3 regions of the Pseudomonas sp. MWU13-3659 genome follow, and region 3 is predicted to be linked to each of the others. Evidence: predicted binding sites of a transcription regulator. Region 3 holds the regulator's gene; each other region holds the start of a gene.
What was found. The regulator sigma-54, encoded in region 3, starts transcription at its own class of promoters, with help from an activator protein. The targets are predictions, from matches to a motif close to ANTGGCATNNANNTTGCTNT.
Positions count from the first base shown of each region.

Region 1: a site for sigma-54 is predicted at 3,467-3,486, ahead of nirB (nitrite reductase large subunit NirB). Genes of this name have one in related genera too.
Region 2: a site for sigma-54 is predicted at 1,796-1,815, ahead of NGM28_RS19690 (CmpA/NrtA family ABC transporter substrate-binding protein). Genes of this name have one in related genera too.

Region 1 covers NZ_JAMSHW010000009.1:25,954-32,738, forward strand. The annotation lists gene NGM28_RS13345 (bifunctional nitrate reductase/sulfite reductase flavoprotein subunit alpha) at 1-3,332, shown strand, start outside; gene nirB (nitrite reductase large subunit NirB) at 3,615-6,167, shown strand; gene nirD (nitrite reductase small subunit NirD) at 6,167-6,529, shown strand.
Region 2 covers NZ_JAMSHW010000017.1:16,116-22,900, forward strand. The annotation lists gene NGM28_RS19685 (ANTAR domain-containing response regulator) at 1-530, opposite strand, end outside; gene NGM28_RS19690 (CmpA/NrtA family ABC transporter substrate-binding protein) at 540-1,754, opposite strand; gene NGM28_RS19695 (quinone-dependent dihydroorotate dehydrogenase) at 1,881-2,903, shown strand; gene rmf (ribosome modulation factor) at 3,086-3,301, opposite strand; gene rlmKL (bifunctional 23S rRNA (guanine(2069)-N(7))-methyltransferase RlmK/23S rRNA (guanine(2445)-N(2))-methyltransferase RlmL) at 3,851-6,043, shown strand; gene NGM28_RS19710 (sensor domain-containing diguanylate cyclase) at 6,137-6,785, shown strand, end outside.
Region 3 covers NZ_JAMSHW010000007.1:10,292-17,076, reverse strand. The annotation lists gene NGM28_RS10960 (DUF2753 family protein) at 1-136, shown strand, start outside; gene NGM28_RS10955 (superoxide dismutase) at 138-749, shown strand; gene NGM28_RS10950 (ZIP family metal transporter) at 761-1,654, shown strand; gene NGM28_RS10945 (HPr family phosphocarrier protein) at 1,780-2,052, opposite strand; gene rapZ (RNase adapter RapZ) at 2,073-2,927, opposite strand; gene ptsN (PTS IIA-like nitrogen regulatory protein PtsN) at 2,930-3,394, opposite strand; gene hpf (ribosome hibernation-promoting factor, HPF/YfiA family) at 3,406-3,714, opposite strand; gene NGM28_RS10925 (RNA polymerase factor sigma-54) at 3,793-5,289, opposite strand; gene lptB (LPS export ABC transporter ATP-binding protein) at 5,462-6,187, opposite strand; gene lptA (lipopolysaccharide transport periplasmic protein LptA) at 6,188-6,712, opposite strand; gene lptC (LPS export ABC transporter periplasmic protein LptC) at 6,699-6,785, opposite strand, start outside.

The DNA of each region.
Region 1 (6,785 bases), on a different contig from region 3:
GCACCGACCTGGCGCTGCTCAATGGCCTGTTGCACCTGCTGCATGCCAACGGCCATACCGACCCCGATTTCATTGCCCATCACACCGAAGGCTGGGAGGCGCTGCCGGCCTTTCTCGCTGACTACACCCCTGAACGTGTCGCCGCCATCACCGGCCTGGCCGAGGCCGATATCCGCCAGGCCGCCACCTGGATCGGCGAGTCCGAAAACTGGATGAGCTGTTGGACCATGGGCCTGAACCAGAGCATCCACGGCACCTGGCACAGCAACGCGCTGTGCAACCTGCACCTGGCCACCGGCGCTATCTGCCGCCTGGGCAGCGGGCCGTTTTCCCTGACCGGACAGCCCAACGCCATGGGTGGGCGCGAGATGGGCTACATGGGGCCGGGCCTGCCGGGCCAGCGCTCGGCGCAGGTCGAGGCCGACCGTGCCTTTGTCGAGCGGCAGTGGCAGTTGGCGCCGGGCACGCTGCGCAGCGACGGCGGCGAGGGCACGGTGGCGTTGTTCGAGCAGATGAAGCAGGGCGAGGTAAAGGCTTGTTGGATCATCTGCAGCAACCCGGTGGCCAGCGTCGCCAACCGCCAGCAGGTGATCGACGGCCTGCGCCAGGCCGAATGGGTGATTTGCCAGGACGCCTTCCTCGACACCGAGACCAACCGCCACGCCGACATCCTCCTGCCGGCCGCGCTGTGGGCCGAAGGCGAGGGGGTGATGATCAACAGCGAGCGTAACCTCACCCTGATGCCGCGGGCGGTGGAGCCGCCCGGTGAAAGCCTGGAGGATTGGCGTCTCATTGCCCGGGTGGCCTGCGCCATGGGTTATGGACACGCCTTCGACTACCCCGATGCCGAGGCGGTGTACGAAGAGATCCGCCGTTTCTGGAACCCCGCCACCGGTTACGACCTGCGCGGTATCGGCTACCCCGAACTGCGTGAGCGCCCGCGGCAGTGGCCCTGTGCGCCGGGTCGGGAAGACGACCGCAGCCCGTTGCGCTACCTCAACGAAGGTATCAGCCAGTCGCTATTGCACGATGGGCAGGCCTTGGCCTTTCCCACGCCCAGCGGCAAGGCGCGGTTCCTGGCACGGCCCTGGCTGCCCGCCGCCGAGCAGCCGGACGAGGCGTATCCCTTCGTACTCAATACCGGGCGTGTGCAGCACCAGTGGCACACCCTGACCAAAACCGGCCAGGTGCCCAGCCTGAACAAGCTGGAGCCGGGTCCCTTTGTCGAAATCAACCCTGAGGACGCCCAGCGCCTGGGGATACGTGACCGGGACACGGTGGCGATCCGCTCGCGGCGCGGCCTGGCCCAGTTGCCCGCGCGGGTCAGTGATCGCGTGTTGCCCGGCGGTTGCTTCGCGCCGTTCCACTGGAACGACCTGTATGGCGAGCGACTGGCGATCAACGCCGTCACCTGTGACGCAGTCGACCCGACCTCCCTGCAACCGGCTTTCAAGTATTGCGCCGTGGCCCTGGAGCGGGTCGCGGGCGAGCGTATCGACGCCATCGAGCTTGTTTCGGAGCCCACCCGCATGCCCACCGCCACCGTGTCTCGCCTGCTTGGCCTGGATGTCCTGCCAGCGCCGGAGCTGGCAGAGGATGAACGCCATTACCTGCAAGGTTTCCTGTTCGGCCTGGGCCAGGCCCGTGCAGAAGGGGTTCCGCGCTTGCCGGCCGAGGCGCCCCTGGCTCCCGCCCGGCGCCTGTTCGTCGATGGTCTGCTGGCAGCTTTGTTCAGCCAACCGCCAGCGGCCAGTGAAGTCCCCAGTCATCATGTGGTGTGGGCCTCGCAGACCGGCAACAGCGAAACCTTGGCTGAGCGTTGTGCACAGCACCTGCGTGAAGCGGGGTTGCCGGTGCGCCTCAGTTGCATGGATACGCTCGGCCCGGCGCAGTTGCAGGGGGCTGCCAGTGTGCTGCTGATCGCCAGTACCTTCGGCGACGGTGACGCCCCGGATTGCGCCACGGCGTTCTGGCAGGCCCTGCAAGGGGAAGAGGGCGGGCACTGCGCCACTTTGCCCTACGCGGTATTGGCCTTGGGCGATTCCAGCTACGACCAGTTCTGTGGTTTCGGGCGCAAGCTCGACCAGCGCCTGGCCGAGCTGGGGGCTCGGCGCCTGCTGGCGCGGGTCGATTGCGAAGGGGATGCCGACGAGGCCTTCAGCGGTTGGCTGGGCGCCTTGATGGAACAGTTGGGCAGTGCCAGGCCGGCACCCGCCGAGCCCAAGCCGGTAACGGGCTATGGCAAGCAGCAACCGTGGCGTGCGACGGTGCTGGAAAACCGCTTGCTCAATACCCCCGGGTCGGCCAAGGAAACCCGTCAGTTGGTGTTTGACCTGCGCGATAGTGGCTTCACCTATCAACCGGGCGACGCGCTGGGTGTGTGGCCACGCAATTGCCCGGCGCTGGTCGAGGCGTTGTTGCAACTGATGCAACTCGATGGGCAGGCCACGGTCGAGCTCAAGGGGCATGCGCCAATGCCGCTCTCGGTCGCGCTGGAACATCACCTGGATATCACCCGGGTCACCCCGCAGCAACTCGAGCGGTTCAGCCAAGGCAGCGACGACCTGCGCCGTCTGCTGCAACCTGAGCGCAAGGCCGAATTGAAGGCCTGGCTGTGGGGACGGCAACTGGCCGATGTGTTGAGCGCCTTTCCACAGCGCTTGTCGCTGACGGACTGGTTGGGCCTGCTCAAACCCTTGCAGCCACGCCTTTACTCGATCAGCTCCAGCCCCAATGCGCACCCCGACCAGGTACACCTGACCGTCTCGACCGTGCGCTACGGGGAGCGCAAAGGTGTCTGTTCAAGCTTTCTCGCCGACCGTGCCGGCGCGTTGGAGGTGGCGATCTTCCCGCAGCCGTCGAAGCACTTCCGCCTGCCCGAGGATGACGCCACGCCGATCATCATGGTTGGCCCAGGCACCGGTATCGCGCCGTTTCGCGCCTTTCTGGAGGAGCGCGAGGTGCGCCAGGCGAGCGGGCGCAACTGGCTATTCTTCGGCGAGCAGCATGCGGCCAGCGATTTCTATTACCGCGAGCAGTTGCTGGATTGGGAGGGCAGTGGGCACTTGCGGCTGAGTACTGCGTTCTCCCGTGACCAGCCAGAGAAAATCTATGTACAGCAGCGCCTGCTGGAGCATGGCGCCGAGCTGTGGCAATGGCTGGAGGAGGGCGCCTTTATTTATGTCTGCGGCGATGCCCAGCGCATGGCCAGGGATGTGGATGCGGCGCTGCGTCAGGTGGTGGCGGTGCAGGGCGGGATGAATGCTGAGGCAGCGGCTGCCTGGGTCGAGGCGCTGGGCAAGGCTGGGCGCTATCGGCGGGATGTGTATTGAACGCCCCGTGATGGTGAGCCCTGCACCCAAGCGGTGCATGTAAACGGGCACGATCTCTGTAGGAGCGGCTTCAGCCGCGATCATCCCAGGCTCCGCGCCGCCTGCATCGCGGCTGAAGCCGCTCCTACAAGTGCATTGGCACACTCTCTGCTTTGAACATTGCACAAATGCCCCGCTGATCAACGGCGATCATCCAGGGGCCTCACACTGATGAGTACAGGCAAAGGCGCCTGGAGCTTCGGCTCCAGGCGCCTTTTTGTTTTCCGTGATCGAGGATCGGCTATGAAGGCAACAGCGAACGGCGCACCACGTGCGCGACTGGTCATCGTCGGCAACGGCATGGTCGGCCACCACTGCGTCGAGCAACTGCTCGAGCGAGGTGCCCAGGACCGTTTCGAGCTGCATGTGTTCGGCGAGGAACGCCAGCGCGCCTACGACCGGGTGCACCTGTCCGAGTACTTCACCGGTAGCTGTGCCGAGACCTTGGCCCTGTGCGAGCAGGACTTCTACACGCGCCATGGGGTGCACCTGCACCTGGGCGAAGCGGTGCTGGAGATCGACCGCGAGCGCTGCGAGGTGGTCACTGGCGAAGGCCGCTACGGCTATGACCAACTCATCCTGGCCACCGGCTCCTATCCCTTCGTGCCGCCGATCGAAGGTTCCAGCGGCAATGCCCGGCTGGTCTACCGCACGCTCGATGACCTCGACGCCATCCGCAATGCGGCCGCCGACGCCCGCCGTGGCGTGGTGGTGGGCGGCGGCCTGCTGGGCCTGGAAGCCGCCAACGCGCTCAAGTCGCTGGGCCTGGAAGCGCATGTGGTGGAGTTCGCCCCACGGCTGATGCCGGTGCAACTCGACGCTGAAGGCGGCGCGGCCCTCAAGGCACAGATCGAAGCCCTCGGCGTGGGCGTGCACCTGTCCCGCGCCACCCAGTCGGTCGGCGCGGGCGAAGACTATCGCTACCGCATGCAGTTCGACGGTGGCGAGTACCTGGAGACCGACCTGATCGTGTTCTCCGCCGGTATCCGCCCCCAGGACGCCCTGGGCCGTGCCTGTGGCCTGGACATCGCCGCGCGCGGTGGGGTGGTGATCGACAACGCGTGCCGCAGCAGTGACCCGCGGATTTTCGCCATTGGTGAATGCGCTTCGTGGAACGGCAGTGTGTTCGGCCTGGTCGCGCCGGGCTATGCCATGGCGCGCAACCTCGCGGCGCTGTTGGTCGGCGACACGGCGGGTGCGTTCACCGGCGCCGACATGTCGACCAAGCTCAAGCTGCTGGGCGTCGATGTCGGCTCCATCGGCGACGCCCACGGCGCCACGCCGGGTTCGCGCAGCTACCGCTTCATCGACGAGGCCAACGCGGCCTACCGCCGCCTGGTGGTGGATGCCAGCGGCAAGCACGTGCTCGGCGCGGTGCTGGTCGGCGACAACAGCTACTACGACACCCTGCTGCAATACGCCCAGAACGGCATCGCGCTGCCGGCCGACCCGGCCGCGCTGATCCTGCCGCAAGGCGGCGCACCGGCCCTTGGCGCCGATGCGCTGCCCGACAGCGCGACCATCTGCTCCTGCCACAACGTCAGCAAGGGCGCGGTGTGCGCGGCCATCGACAGCGGCTGTGGCGACCTTGCCGCCTTGAAGGGCTGCACCAAGGCGGCCACCGGCTGCGGGGGCTGCGCGGCGCTGCTCAAGCAGGTGTTCGAACACGCGCTCACCGCCCGTGGCGTGACCGTGGACAAAAGCCTGTGCGAACACTTCGCCTACACCCGCCAGGAGCTCTACGCCCTGGTGCGGGTCGAGGGCATCCGCAGCTTCGACGACTTGCTGGTGCGCCATGGTCGCGGCCATGTCGGCTGCGACATCTGCAAGCCGACGGTGGGCTCGATCCTCGCCTCGTGCTGGAACCAGCCGATCATGGACCCCTCGCTGGTGCCCCTGCAGGACACCAACGACACCTTCATGGCCAACATGCAGAAGAACGGCACCTACTCGGTGGTGCCGCGCATTCCCGGTGGCGAGATCACCCCGGACAAGCTGATCGTGATCGGCCAGGTGGCGAAGAAATACGACCTCTACACCAAGATCACCGGTGGCCAGCGCATCGACCTGTTCGGCGCCCAGTTGCACGAGCTGCCGCTGATCTGGGGCGAGTTGATCGAGGCCGGTTTCGAGACCGGGCACGCCTACGGCAAGTCGACGCGCACGGTGAAGTCCTGCGTGGGCAGCACCTGGTGCCGCTATGGTGTGCAGGACAGCGTGGCCATGGCCTTGCGCCTGGAGGACCGCTACAAGGGCCTGCGCTCGCCGCACAAGCTCAAGTTCGCAGTGTCGGGCTGCACCCGCGAGTGCGCCGAGGCGCAGAGCAAGGATATCGGCGTGATCGCCACCGACAAGGGCTGGAACCTTTACGTCTGTGGTAATGGCGGCATGCGCCCGCGCCATGCCGAACTGTTCGCCACCGACCTGGACGACGAAACCCTGGTGCGCCTGATTGACCGGGTGCTGATGTTCTACATCCGCACCGCCGACAAGCTGCAGCGCACCTCGGTGTGGCGCGAAAGCCTGGAGGGCGGGCTGGATTACCTCAAGGCGGTGATCCTCGACGACAGCCTGGGCCTTGGCCACGAGCTGGAGGCGCAGATGCAACAGGTGGTCGACCGCTACGAATGCGAATGGGCCAACGCCCTGAAAGACCCCGAGAAGCTCAAGCGCTTCCGCACCTTCGTCAACGACCAGCGCCCTGACCCCGATGTGCATTTCGTTCGCGAGCGCGAACAGCGCCGGCCCACCGCGCCGCTGCACCTGATCCCCACCATCACCGAGGAGGCTGTCTGATGAACCGTTCCAATGTTGCCGAGACACAACCGTTGCATTGGCAGGCGGTGTGCCAGGTCCGGGACCTGGTGGCCGATTCGGGCGTGGTGGCCTGGTTCGACGGGGAACAGGTGGCGCTGTTCTACCTGCCGGGACGCGAGCAGGTGCTGTATGCCGTCGACAACCGCGATCCGCGGTCGGGGGCCAATGTCATCGGCCGCGGGTTGGTCGGCAGCCTGGGCGGCGAGCTGGTGGTGGCGGCGCCGTTGTACAAGCAGCATTTCAGCTTGCAGGACGGGCGTTGCCTGGAGGATCCGGCGCAGCGACTGCGGGTGTGGCCAGTGCGGGTGACCGGGGAGCAAGTAGAGATCGCCCAGCACTGACTTAGCACGAACTTTGTAGGAGCGGCTTCAGCCGCGATCACCCGCAAAGCGGGTGCCAGGCACCGCGTCGTCTGCATCGCGGCTGAAGCCGCTCCTACACGCGGTCTCCTGTAGGAGCCGGCTTGCCGGCGAAAGGGCCGGAACATACACCCTTGGCCCCGCGCATTCCCACACCCACCTCAGGGTTTCCCCCATGGCCGAACCACCCCCGCCTTAGTATCATTTCGCCCTCACGGAGCACCCGGGACCCCAGCGT
Region 2 (6,785 bases), on a different contig from region 3:
ATCAGCTTCTGCTGGCGACTCATGGCCTGGCGGCGCATCAGGGTGTAGGCCTGTTCCTCGTTACAGTCCTTCATCTTCATCAGCAGGCCCTTGGCCTGCTCGATGCGCTTGCGCTCGGCCAGTTGTTGGTCGCGAGCCGTTAGTTGGGCGCGCAGTGCCTGATCGCTCTCGAAGCGCGCCATGGCCACGTCGAGGATGGGTTGCAGGCGCGCTGCGTGGATGCCTTCGACGATATAGGCGCTGACCCCGGCCTGGATCGCCTGGCGCATCACCCCGGGATCATGCTCGTCAGTGAACAGCACGATGGGCCGTGGGTGGTCGCGGCTGACCAGCACCATCTGCTCCAGCACATCCCGGCCGGGTGACTCGGTATCGATCAGCACCACGTCCGGGCGCACCGTTTCGACGCAGCCGGGCAGGTCGACGGTCAGGCCGCCGGCCTCGATCACTTCGAAGCCTGCCTCGCTCAATGCGGCCTTGAGGCGGCCAACCTTCTTTTCGGTGTCGTCGATCAGCAGGATGCGCAACATGATCGTCCCTCAGCGTCCGACGCGCGCGCCGGGCGCCACGTCCAGGGCGTGCAGGCTGAAGCTGCGCGCGTAACCATGGGGGTCGCTGCCGTCCCAGCGGCTGCCGTCGATCAGCAGGCTGCTGCGCATCGGCAGGTCGGCGCAGGGTACGTGCAAGGCTTCGGCGGCCTCACGGTACAGGGCCAGTTGCTGGACCTGGCGTGCCACATCGAGGTAATCCGGGTCTTCGCGCAGGATGCCCCAACGGCGGAACTGGGTCATGAACCACATGCCGTCGGAGAGGTAGGGCAGGTTGGCGCGCCCCTGGTCGAACAGGCGCAGTGCGTGGCGGTCCTGCCAGCGGTTGCCCTGGCCATCCTGATAATCGCCAAGCAGGCGCGGTTCGATGCTGCTCACCGGGATGCCCAGGTAGCTGTCGCCACTGAGCAACTGCGCGGCGCCCCGGCGGTTCTCGAGGTTCTGTTCGATGAACCGGCTGGCGGCGAGGACCGCTTTGATCAACGCCCGGGCGCTGTTGGGGTACTGCTCGACGAAGCCGCGGCCGCAGGCCAGCACCTTTTCCGGATGATCCGGCCATACCGCCTGGCTGGTGGCCAAGGTGAAGCCCTGGCCCTTGGCGATGGCGTCGGCCGACCAGGGCTCGCCGGCACAGAAGCCGTCGATGCGCCCGGCCTGCAGGTGGGCGACCATCTGTGCGGGTGGCACCACCACGCTGTCGACGTCACGCAATGGGTGAATGCCCTGGCTGGCCAGCCAGTAGTACAGCCACATGGCGTGGGTGCCGGTGGGGAAGGTTTGGGCGAAGGTCAGCCGTGCGCCATGCTGGTGCACCAGCCGGGCCAGTGCCTCGGGGCTGGTCACGCCCTTGCGCTGCAGTGCCGAGGAGAGGTTGATGGCCTGGGCGTTCTGGTTCAGGCCCATGAGCACCGCCATGTCCCTGGCCGGGCCGCCACCCACGCCCAGCTGCACGGCATAGACCAGCCCGTACAGGCAGTGGGCGGCGTCCAGCTCGCCCCGGGCCAGCTTGTCGCGCAGGCCGGCCCAGGAGGCCTGGCGGTGCAGGTTGAGGGTCAGGCCCTGCTGCTGGGCGAAGCCCTGGGTGGCAGCCACGATCACCGAAGCGCAGTCGGTCAGGGCCATGAAACCGATGTCCAGGCAGGTCTTCTCGGGGGCATCGCTGCCGCTGACCCAGGCCAGGGGCATTGTCGGGGGGGCTGTATTCACGGGGATCCTCGGGGGTTTCAGCGCAACTGCATGGGGCAGAAGAAGCAACCCATGTGCCAGGGCCCTGTCGCCACGACGGCGCGCTGGCTATAATCGCCCCCTCACACACCGCGAGTCCGCCCGCCCATGTATACCCTGGCCCGCCAGCTGCTGTTCAAGCTTTCCCCGGAAACCTCCCACGACCTCTCGCTGGACCTGATCGGCGCCGGTGGCCGCCTCGGGCTCAATGGCCTGCTGTGCAAGCAGCCCGCGGCGTTGCCGGTTAGCGTCATGGGCTTGAACTTCGCCAACCCGGTCGGCCTGGCCGCGGGCCTGGACAAGAACGGCGCGGCCATCGATGGCTTCGCCCAGCTGGGTTTCGGTTTCGTCGAGATCGGCACCGTGACGCCGCGCCCGCAGCCGGGCAACCCCAAGCCGCGCCTGTTCCGTATTCCCGAGGCCACTGCGATCATCAACCGCATGGGCTTCAACAACCTGGGTGTCGACAACCTGCTGACGCGGGTGCGGGCCTCGAAGTACAGCGGCGTGCTGGGTATCAACATCGGCAAGAACTTCGACACCCCGGTCGAGCGCGCCCAGGATGACTACCTGATCTGCCTGGAGAAGGTCTACAACGACGCCAGCTACATCACCGTCAACGTCAGCTCGCCCAATACGCCAGGCCTGCGCAGCCTGCAGTTCGGCGATTCGCTCAAGCAACTGCTCGATGCCCTGGCCGAGCGCCGTGAGCAACTGGCGGTGAGCAACGGCAAGCGCGTGCCGCTGGCGATCAAGATCGCTCCGGACATGAACGACGAGGAAACCGCCCTGGTGGCGGCGGCGCTGATGGAATCGGGAATGGACGCGGTGATCGCCACCAACACCACCCTCGGCCGTGAAGGTGTCGAGGGGCTGCCGTTCGGTGGCGAGGCGGGTGGCCTGTCGGGGGCGCCGGTGCTGGAGAAGAGCACCCACACGGTGAAGGTATTGGCGGGCGAGTTGGGTGGCAAGCTGCCGATCATCGCGGCGGGCGGTATCACCGAGGGTCGCCATGCGGCTGAGAAAATCGCTGCAGGGGCGAGCCTGGTGCAGATTTATTCGGGCTTCATCTATAAGGGGCCCGCGTTGATTCGCGAGGCGGTGGACGCGATTGCCGCGATGCCGAGGTGAGCCCATCGCGGATGAATCCGCAAATACAGGGGCGTGGGTCGCTCCTGGTAGGAGCGGATTCATCCGCGATGCAGCCGACACCGATTCAAGGCCATAAAAAAGGGCCCCTCAAAAGGGGCCCCTGGGCCGCAGCCCGCCGCCCGGATAGGGCGCGCATGGTAACTCGAATTCAGTGTCCTCGTTCAGCCAACGGCGTGATTTTCGTTGAGTCTATGAATGCCAGCGGTACCGGTCATGCCGTCCCAATTGTCGCCGCGACCTTCGCGCCAGCCGTTGATCCAGGCCTGGCGAACGGATGGCAGGTTGAAGGGGCAAAGCTCGCGGGATTTGCCGGTGACCCCATACTGGTAGCCACGTGAATATGCTCTTTCCAACGGATCACGCTTAAGTCTTCTCATAGGGTGTTGCCCTCACTTGTTGACTGTAATGTCCCGTCGGCCTCTCCGAGGCCGGGCAGAATCGTTCTGCCGGTGTGCGCCCGCTGCCGGCGTGGCGGGCTGAAAGTGCCGTCCCGTTGCGAGACGACCTAAGGCCAGTTCTAACGAATGCAGGTCACAGTGTGAATGATCGATTTGTCATAAGGACGTAACCTTTTCGAGGGTGAGGGGATAAGTAAATAAATGCGACTGAACCTTGTTTGCCGTTGAGCCCGCTATGATCAGGGTTTAACCAACATTGACGTCAATTGGCCAGCGTTGCTGGATGATGCTTGTCATACTGGCTGATGCGACGAAGGGTCGCCCCTTGCACCCACCGTCCTGGAATTTTCAATACTGCCTGACGATCAAAGCTGCTTTCGCCAACGGCGTGGCGGCGATGCGTCGGGCGGCCCGGTCTTGCGGTTGGTCCGCAAGGCCACCCGGGCGCCTGTTGGAAGGCGTGCGGGCAAACAGCGGCAGGTCGCGCGTCGGCCTGTCATCTACCTAGCCAAAGGCTCTGGAATACTCATGTCGGACCGTTTCGAACTCTACCTCACCTGCCCCAAAGGCCTCGAAGGCCTGCTCGCCGAAGAGGCGAACCAGCTGGGCCTGACCGAAGTGCGTGAACACACTTCGGCCATCCGCGGCTCGGCCGACATGGAAACCGCCTATCGCCTGTGCCTCTGGTCGCGCCTGGCCAACCGAGTGCTGCTGGTGCTCAAGCGCTTCTCGATGAAGAATGCCGACGACCTTTACGATGGCGTGCATGCCGTCGACTGGGCCGAACACCTGGAGGCCGATGGCACCCTGGCGGTGGAATTCAGCGGCCATGGCTCGGGCATCGACAACACCCACTTCGGCGCCCTGAAAGTCAAGGACGCCATCGTCGACAAGCTGCGCAACCGCGAGGGCCTGCGCCCGTCGGTGGACAAGCTCGACCCCGACCTGCGCGTGCACCTGCGCCTGGACCGTGGCGAGGCGATCCTGTCCCTCGACCTGTCCGGCCACAGCCTGCACCAGCGCGGCTACCGCTTGCAGCAAGGCGCCGCGCCGCTGAAGGAAAACCTGGCGGCGGCGGTGCTGATCCGTGCCGGCTGGCCACGTATCGCCGCCGAAGGCGGCGCCTTGGCCGACCCGATGTGCGGCGTGGGCACCTTCCTGGTCGAGGCGGCGATGATCGCCGCCGACATCGCGCCCAACCTCAAGCGCGAGCGCTGGGGCTTCAGCGCCTGGCTCGGCCATGTGCCGGCGCTGTGGCGCAAGCTGCACGACGAGGCCCAGGCCCGTGCCCAGGCGGGCCTTGCCAAGCCACCGCTGTGGATTCGCGGCTACGAGGCCGACCCTCGCCTGATCCAGCCGGGGCGCAACAACGTCGAGCGCGCAGGCCTGGGTGACTGGGTGAAGATCTACCAGGGCGAAGTGGCCAGCTTCGAGCCGCGTCCTGACCAGAACCAGAAGGGCCTGGTGATCAGCAACCCGCCCTACGGCGAGCGTCTGGGTGACGAAGCCAGCCTGTTGTACCTCTACCAGAACCTGGGCGAGCGTTTGCGCCAGGCGTGCATGGGCTGGGAGGCGGCGGTGTTCACTGGCGCGCCCGAGCTGGGCAAGCGCATGGGCATCCGCAGCCACAAGCAGTACGCATTCTGGAACGGTGCGTTGCCGTGCAAGCTGCTGCTGTTCAAGGTCCAGCCCGACCAGTTCGTCACGGGTGAACGTCGCCCGGCCGCCGTCGAAGAGGGCGAGCCTCGCCGCCAGGCCCCGGTGGCCAGCGAACCGGCACGCTTGTCCGAGGGCGCGCAGATGTTCGCCAACCGCCTGCAGAAGAACTTCAAGCAGTTGGGCAAGTGGGCCCGTCGCGAGCAGGTCGATTGCTATCGCGTCTACGATGCCGACATGCCCGAGTACGCCCTGGCGGTGGATCTGTACCAGGACTGGGTGCACGTCCAGGAATACGCCGCGCCTCGTTCGGTCGATCCGGACAAGGCCCAGGTGCGTCTGCTCGATGCCCTGGCGGCAATCCCCCAGGCGCTGGGCATCGACCCGCAGCGCGTGGTGCTCAAGCGCCGCGAACGCCAGAGCGGCACCCGCCAGTACGAGCGCCAGGCTACCGAAGGCCGCTTCCAGGAAGTAACCGAGGGCGGCGTCAAGCTGCTGGTCAACCTCACCGACTACCTGGACACCGGCCTGTTCCTCGATCATCGCCCGATGCGCATGCGCATCCAGCGCGAAGCCGCCGGCAAGCGCTTCCTCAACCTGTTCTGCTACACCGCCACGGCCACCGTGCATGCGGCCAAGGGCGGCGCGCGCAGCACCACCAGCGTCGACCTGTCCAAGACCTACCTGGACTGGGCCCGTCGCAACCTGTCGCTCAATGGCTTCTCCGAGCGCAACCGCCTGGAGCAAAGTGACGTGATGGCCTGGCTGCAGAACAGCCAGGAAAGCTTCGACCTGATCTTCATCGACCCGCCGACCTTCTCCAACTCCAAGCGCATGGAAGGCGTGTTCGATGTGCAGCGCGATCACGTGGAACTGCTCGACCTGGCCATGGCGCGCCTGGCCCCCGGCGGGGTGCTGTATTTCTCCAACAACTTCCGCAAGTTCCAGCTCGACGAGCACCTGAGCGCGCGGTATGCCGTGGAGGAAATCAGTGCCCAGACCCTGGACCCGGACTTCACCCGCAACAACCGCATCCACCGGGCCTGGCAACTGCGCCTGCGCTGAGTCGAGGGACTGCTGGCATGGCTTCTTGCTATTAGCTATAAAGTAGTAGGAGTGGAACCCTTCGCAGGACGCTGACGTTGACGAGAGTTATCCATGTCGAACCCAGGCGTACCTGCGAAGCTGCCCGGCCGGCTCGGCGACGAGCTGTCCGCCTGGGGCATGGCCCTGGCGGCGCTGCTCGTCGGGTGCCTGCTCACGGCCGCGCTGGCCACCGCCACCCATGCCTTCTACAAGCAGCAGTTGCGCCAGCGCTTCGAGCTGCTGGCCAGCGAGCGCCATAGCCGCATCGCCGAACGTTTCGAGGAGCAGGAGCGGCGCCTGGACGGGCTGCGCCGTTTCGTCGGCTACTCCCGCGAAATCACCCCCCGCGAATTTGACGGCTATGCCCGGCCACTGCTGCACCGCACCCAGGCCTACTCCTGGGCACCACGGGTGGCGGCCGACCAGCGTGAAGCATTCGAGCAGCATGCCGGCGCCTTGCTGGCGCAGCCCTATCGCATCCGTGACCGGGATGCCCAGGGGGGCTGGCAGGACGCGCCGCCCCGCGCGTTCTACTACCCCGTGCTGTATACCCAGGCCGCGAGCCAGCAGGATCAGCCCTATGGCTTCGACCTGCGCGGCCAGCCCCAGCGCGAGGCCACCCTGGCCCGCGCCTCCCGCCCGGGGAGCATGGCGGTGTCCGAGCCGCTGGACATGCTGAACGTGGAGCCTGCCTACACCCGTGGCCTGTTGATGGTCGCGC
Region 3 (6,785 bases):
ACTGCTGAGTTTCATCGCCGAGTACGGGCAGTACCCGCGTACCGAGCGCCTGCTCCATCGCCAGGCGCCGGTGGCCAGCGAACTGGTCGCGCAAGCGGAAACCACTCACAGCACAACAGCCTACGGAATTCACTGATATGTCCCACACCTTGCCTGCATTGCCTTACGCCTACGCTGCACTGGAACCGCACATCGACACCCAGACCATGGAGATCCACCACAGCAAGCACCACCAGACCTACATCAACAACCTCAATGCCGCCCTCGAGGGCAGCGAGTGGGCCGACTGGCCGGTGGATCAACTGGTCGCAGCGGTCAAGCAATTGCCCGAGAAACTGCAGGGCGCGGTGATCAACCAAGGCGGTGGTCATGCCAACCACACCCTGTTCTGGACGGTCATGTCGCCCACGGGCGGCGGACAGCCCCAGGGGCAGGTAGCAAAGGCCATCGATGATCAGCTTGGTGGTTATGCCGCGTTCAAGGAGGCGTTCACCAAGGCTGCGCTGACCCGTTTCGGCAGCGGTTGGGCCTGGCTCAGTGTCACACCGAAGAACACGTTGGTGGTTGAGAGCAGCGGCAACCAGGACAGCCCGTTGATGCACGGCAATACACCGATCCTCGGCCTGGATGTCTGGGAACACGCCTATTACTTGAAATATCAGAACCGACGCCCGGAATACATCGGTGCCTTCTACAATGTGGTCGACTGGTCCGAAGTGGAGCGTCGCTACCTTGAAGCCTTGAAGTGAGTCAGGCCGGTATGCGCTCGCAGGTGGTGTCTGTCAGCAGTGTGCGCCTGTTCCGCCTGGCGCTGGGGACCTTGCTGTTGCTGGTTGGCGCGGCATTGCTCGCGGCCCGTGGCATTGCCTGGTTGGAGCTGGAGCCCCGCATGTTGCGCGCCCTGGAGGGTGGAGCACTGTGCGCATTGGGGACGGCGTTGGGGGCGGTACCGGTGCTGGTCATTCGCAACATGCCGGTGGCATTGGCTGACACGCTACTGGGCTTTGGCGCGGGGGTGATGCTGGCGGCCACGGCGTTTTCCCTGATCATCCCCGGGCTGGACGCCGCCCAAGCGGTTGGTTTCAGTCCGTGGGGGGCGGGTGGTCTGATCAGCAGCGGCTTGCTGTTCGGGGCGCTGTGCCTGTTCCTGGTCGACCTGAAGGTCTCCGGTGCCTCGCCGGAGGCATTGGTTGGCACCGAGCAGCAGCCGGTGATTGCCGCACGGATCTGGCTGTTCGTCATCGCCATCATTGCCCATAACATTCCCGAAGGCATGGCCATAGGTGTTTCCGCTGGAGGTGGCATGCCCGATGCCGACAGCCTGGCCATGGGCATTGCCCTGCAGGATGTACCGGAAGGGTTGGTGATTGCCCTGGTGTTGGCAGGGGCGGGCATGCCGCGCTTCAAGGCTTTCCTGATCGGAGCCGCGTCCGGGTTGGTCGAGCCGCTGGCCGCGGTGATCTGCGCCTGGCTGGTGAATATCGCCGAGTTGCTGCTACCGCTGGGGCTTGCCTGTGCGGCGGGGGCGATGCTGCTGGTGGTAACTCAGGAGATCATCCCGGAGTCACGCAGCAATGGTCATCACCGGTTGGCGAGCCTGGGGCTGTGTGTCGGGTTCTGCCTGATGATGGTGATGGATACCGCGATGTCGTGAAACCTCTGCTGATTTGGCACGATCTCTGTAGGAGCGGCTTTAGCCGCGATCACCCGCGTAGCGGGTGCCAGATACCGTGTTGCCTGCATCGCGGCTAAAGCCGCTCCTACAGAGGGAAGGGCGTTTCACTCACCCTCGTCAAAGAAGTTGTTGATCAGTGCCACCAGCGCATCCATGGCATCGTTATCCTGCTCGCCTTCGGTGGCCAGGTGCACCTGGGTGCCCTTGCCGGCTGCCAGCATCATCACGGCCATGATGCTCTTGCCATCCACCAGTTTGTCCGGTGCGCGCCCGACGCGCACTTGGCAGGGGAAGCGCCCGGCCACGCCGACGAACTTGGCGGCCGCCCGGGCGTGCAGGCCCAGCTTGTTGATGATGGTGATTTCGCGGGCGGGCATCGTGGTGCGGATCCTGTGGGCTAGAGGTCGCGGTGGCGGACCTGGACGTTTTTCAGGGATTGCTGGAGCAACTGGCCCAGCCGTTCGGTGATGTACACCGAGCGATGGTGGCCGCCAGTGCAGCCGATGGCGATGGTGACATAGGCACGATTGCTGGCGGCGAAGCGTGGCAACCATTTGAGCAGGTAGGTGGAGATATCCTGGAACATTTCCTCGACATCCGGCTGCGCAGCCAGATAGTCGATCACCGGCTGTTCGAGCCCGGAATGTTCGCGAAGTTCCGGCTTCCAGTAAGGGTTGGGCAGGCAGCGCACGTCGAACACCAGGTCGGCATCAACGGGCATGCCGCGCTTGAAACCGAACGACTCGACGAGGAATGCGGTGCCAGGTTCCGGCTGATTGAGCAGGCGCAGCTTGATCGAGTCGCGCAGCTGGTAAAGATTCAGGCTGGTGGTGTCGATCTTCAGGTCGGCGAGGTCCGCGATCGGCCCCAGCAGCTCGCTCTCCACCCGGATCGCCTCGGCCAGCGAGCGATTGGCATTGGTCAGCGGGTGGCGGCGGCGGGTTTCGGAAAAGCGCTTGAGCAGCGTGTCTTCGTCAGCGTCCAGATAAAGCACGTCACACTGGATATGACGGTTACGCGCTTCTTCCAGTAGCTCTGGAAAGCGGGTCAGGTGGCTGGGCAGGTTACGCGCATCGATCGAAACAGCCACCTTGGGTTGCTGCAGCTCGGTGTTGATCAGTGCGTTTTCCGCCAACTGCGGCAGCAACCCGGCGGGCAGGTTGTCGATGCAGTAGTAACCGTTGTCTTCCAGTACGTCGAGGGCGGTGCTCTTGCCGGAGCCGGAGCGACCGCTGACGATGATCAGGCGCATGGTCAGGCCTCGTTCTGCACGTCCAGGACTACCTGGTACAGAGCCTCGTTGCTGGCGGCGCCGCGCAGGCGATCGCGAACCTCCTTGCGATCGAGCATGCTGGCGATCTGGCGCAGCAGTTCAAGGTGGGCATCGGTGGCGGCTTCCGGGACCAGCAGGACGAACAGCAGGTCGACCGGGGCGCCGTCGATGGCGTCGTAATCGATGGGGGCGTCCAGATGCAGCAGGGCGCTGACGGGCGCGGTGCAGCCTTCGAGCCGGCAGTGGGGGATGGCGATGCCATTGCCGAAGCCGGTGGAGCCCAGTTTTTCACGAGCGACGAGTTTTTCGAAGACGTCTTGCACCTTCAGCTCGGGTACTTGCTCGGCGATCAGGTTGGCGACCTTTTCCAGGGCGCGCTTTTTACTGCCACCCGGCACGTTCACGAGGGAACGGCCGGGGGTCAGGATGGTTTCAAGTCGGATCATGGATGAGGGGATCAGCGGGCGGCTGCACCTTGCAGCAAGCTTTGCTGTTTTTCCTTGTGTTTTTTCAGTTGGCGGTCGAGCTTGTCAGCCAGGGCGTCGATCGCTGCATACATGTCTTGGTGTTCGGCGTTGGCGACCACTTCGCCACCGGGTATCTGGAGTGTGGCTTCAACCTTCTGCTGTAGCTTCTCGACTTTCATGATCACCGTTGCATTGGTGATCTTGTCGAAATGACCCTCCACCCGGGCGAGCTTTTCAAGCACATAATCGCGCAGTGGTTGGGTGACTTCTACATGCTGTCCACTGATGTTGACTTGCATACAGCTTCTCCTTTGTTGCCCGTGCATAAAGAGGCAGGTATTGCACCTGCCACTGAAACGCTGTGGCACATCCGGGGGCTACATCAGTCGCTTGCGCTCGCTCGACGGGGCGATCCCCAACGACTCGCGGTACTTGGCGACGGTGCGACGGGCTACCTGGATGCCTTGTGCCTCCAGTAAACCAGCGATCTTGCTGTCACTCAATGGCTTTTTCTGATTTTCCGCCGCCACCAGTTTCTTGATGATCGCGCGGATCGCCGTGGACGAGCATTCGCCGCCTTCGGCGGTGCTCACGTGGCTCGAGAAAAAGTATTTCAGTTCGTAGATGCCACGCGGCGTGTGCATGTACTTCTGCGTGGTGACCCGGGAAATGGTCGACTCGTGCATGCCCACCGCCTCGGCGATGTCATGCAGCACCAGGGGCTTCATGGCTTCGTCGCCATGGTCGAGGAAGCCGCGCTGGTGTTCGACGATTTGCGTCGCCACCTTCATCAGCGTCTCGTTGCGGCTCTGCAGGCTCTTGATGAACCAGCGTGCCTCTTGCAACTGGTTGCGCATGAAGGTGTTGTCGGCGCTGGTGTCGGCGCGACGGACGAACCCGGCGTACTGCGGGTTGACGCGCAGGCGCGGAATGGCCTCTTGGTTGAGCTCGACCAGCCAGCGCTCGCTGTCCTTGCGCACGATGACGTCCGGGACCACGTATTCCGGCTCGCTGGATTCGATCTGCGAGCCGGGGCGCGGATTGAGTGTCTGCACCAGTTCGATGACCTGGCGCAGTTCGTCTTCCTTGAGCTTCATGCGGCGCATCAGCTGGCTGTAGTCACGGCTGCCGAGCAGGTCGATGAAGTCGGTGACCAGGCGCTGTGCTTCGCTCATCCAGGGCGTCGAGGCCGGCAACTGGCGCAATTGCAGCAGCAGGCACTCACCCAGCGAGCGGGCGCCGATGCCGGCGGGTTCGAACTGCTGGATGCGGTGCAGTACCGCTTCGACTTCATCCAGCTCGATATCGAGCTCTGGGTCGAAGCCGGCGCAGATTTCGTCGAGCGAGTCTTCGAGATAGCCTTGCTCGTTGATGCTGTCGATCAGGGTGACGGCGATCAGGCGGTCGGTGTCCGACATCGGCGCCAGGTTCAGTTGCCACAGCAGGTGGCTCTGCAGGCTCTCGCCGACCGAGGTGCGGGTGGTGAAGTCCCACTCGTCGTCGTCATTGCTGGGGAGGCTGCTGGCGCTGGTCTGGTAGATGTCCTCCCAGGCCGTGTCGACCGGCAACTCGTTGGGGATTCGTTCGGCCCACTCGCCATCTTCCAGGGTTTCCGCGCTGCTGCTGCTGGTTTCCTGGAAGCTGTTGTCCTGGACTTCGGTGGCCGGCTTGTTCTCGGCGTTGTCCGCCATCGGGTCGCTGTTGTCGAAATCGTCGCCGTCTTCCTGACGTTCGAGCATCGGGTTGGATTCCAGCGCTTCCTGGATTTCCTGCTGAAGGTCCAGGGTGGAGAGCTGAAGCAGACGGATGGCCTGTTGCAACTGCGGGGTCATCGTCAGTTGCTGGCCCATTTTTAGGACGAGCGATGGTTTCATGGCAGGGGCTTAATACCTTGTTCGCCGGCGCACATGCGCCATCCACTACGTAGGGCGCTTGGGCGCCGATTTTAAGCAAGTTATATGCCTGAAATTGCAGCGTTTGCCTAGAGCACTGTTACACTTAAGCCCGTCCCGGGCGTGTTTGCCAGTGCTCCGGGCAGGCCCTGGATCAGAGGCGGAACTCGTGGCCCAGGTAGACTTCCTTGACCAGCTGGTTGGCCAGGATGCTCTCGGCATCGCCTTCGGCGATCAGTTGACCGTCGTTGACGATGTAGGCGGTCTCGCAGATGTCCAGCGTTTCGCGAACGTTGTGGTCGGTGATCAGTACGCCGATGCCCTTGTTCTTGAGGTGGTGGATGATCTGCTTGATGTCGCCCACGGAGATCGGGTCGACGCCGGCAAAGGGTTCGTCCAGCAGGATGAACTTGGGCGCGGTGGCCAGGGCGCGGGCGATTTCGACACGACGGCGTTCGCCACCGGAGAGGCTCATGCCCAGGTTGTCGCGGATGTGGCTGATGTGGAACTCCTGCAGCAGGCTTTCCAGTTCTTTGCGCCGGCCGTCGCGGTCGAGGTCCTTGCGGGTCTCGAGGATCGCCATGATGTTGTCGGCCACCGATAGCTTGCGGAAGATCGAGGCTTCCTGCGGTAGATAGCCGATGCCTGCTTGCGCGCGGCCATGCATGGGCTGGTGGCTGACGTCGAGGCTGTCGATCAGGACGCGGCCTTGATCCGCCTGGACCAGCCCCACGATCATGTAGAAGCAGGTGGTCTTGCCGGCGCCGTTGGGGCCGAGCAAGCCGACGATCTGGCCGCTGTCGATGGACAGGCTGACGTCGCGAACGACCTGCCTGCCCTTGTAGCTCTTGGCCAGGTGCTGGGCTTTGAGGGTTGCCATTTACTCGGCCTTTTTCTTCGGTTGAATGACCATGTCGATGCGCTGACGTGGTGCAGTCACGTTGCCACCGCGACCGGCGGTCGCCACCTGGGTCTTGGTGTTGTAGACGATCTTCTCGCCTTCGGTGGTGTTGCCTTCGTTCTCGACCTTGGCGCGGTCGGTAAGAATCACCATGTCCTTCTGCGCCTGGTACTGGATGGTCACGGCCCAGCCTTTCATCTTGTCGGGCTTGGCGGCGCTCTGCTGCTGCTCGAAATAGGCCAGGTTGCCCACCGAGGTGACCACGTCGATGTCGCCGGAAGCGGCGCGGGTCATGGTCACGGTGTTGCCTTTGATCATCATCGAGCCTTGGGTGATGATCACGTCGCCGGTGTAGGTGGCCACGCCTTGCTTGTCGTCCAGGTGGGCGTTGTCCGCCTGGATGCGGATCGGCTGGTCACGGTCGTTCGGCAGGGCGAAGGCGCTCGCGCTTCCCAGTGCTACACCCAGGCTGAGCAGAAGGGGGATGGTTTTAACGAGCCTCATACTGTCCTCTTACGTTAGAGAGCAGGTCCATCCTGCCTTCTTTCAAATACGCTTTCATTCCTTTGCCCGTAGT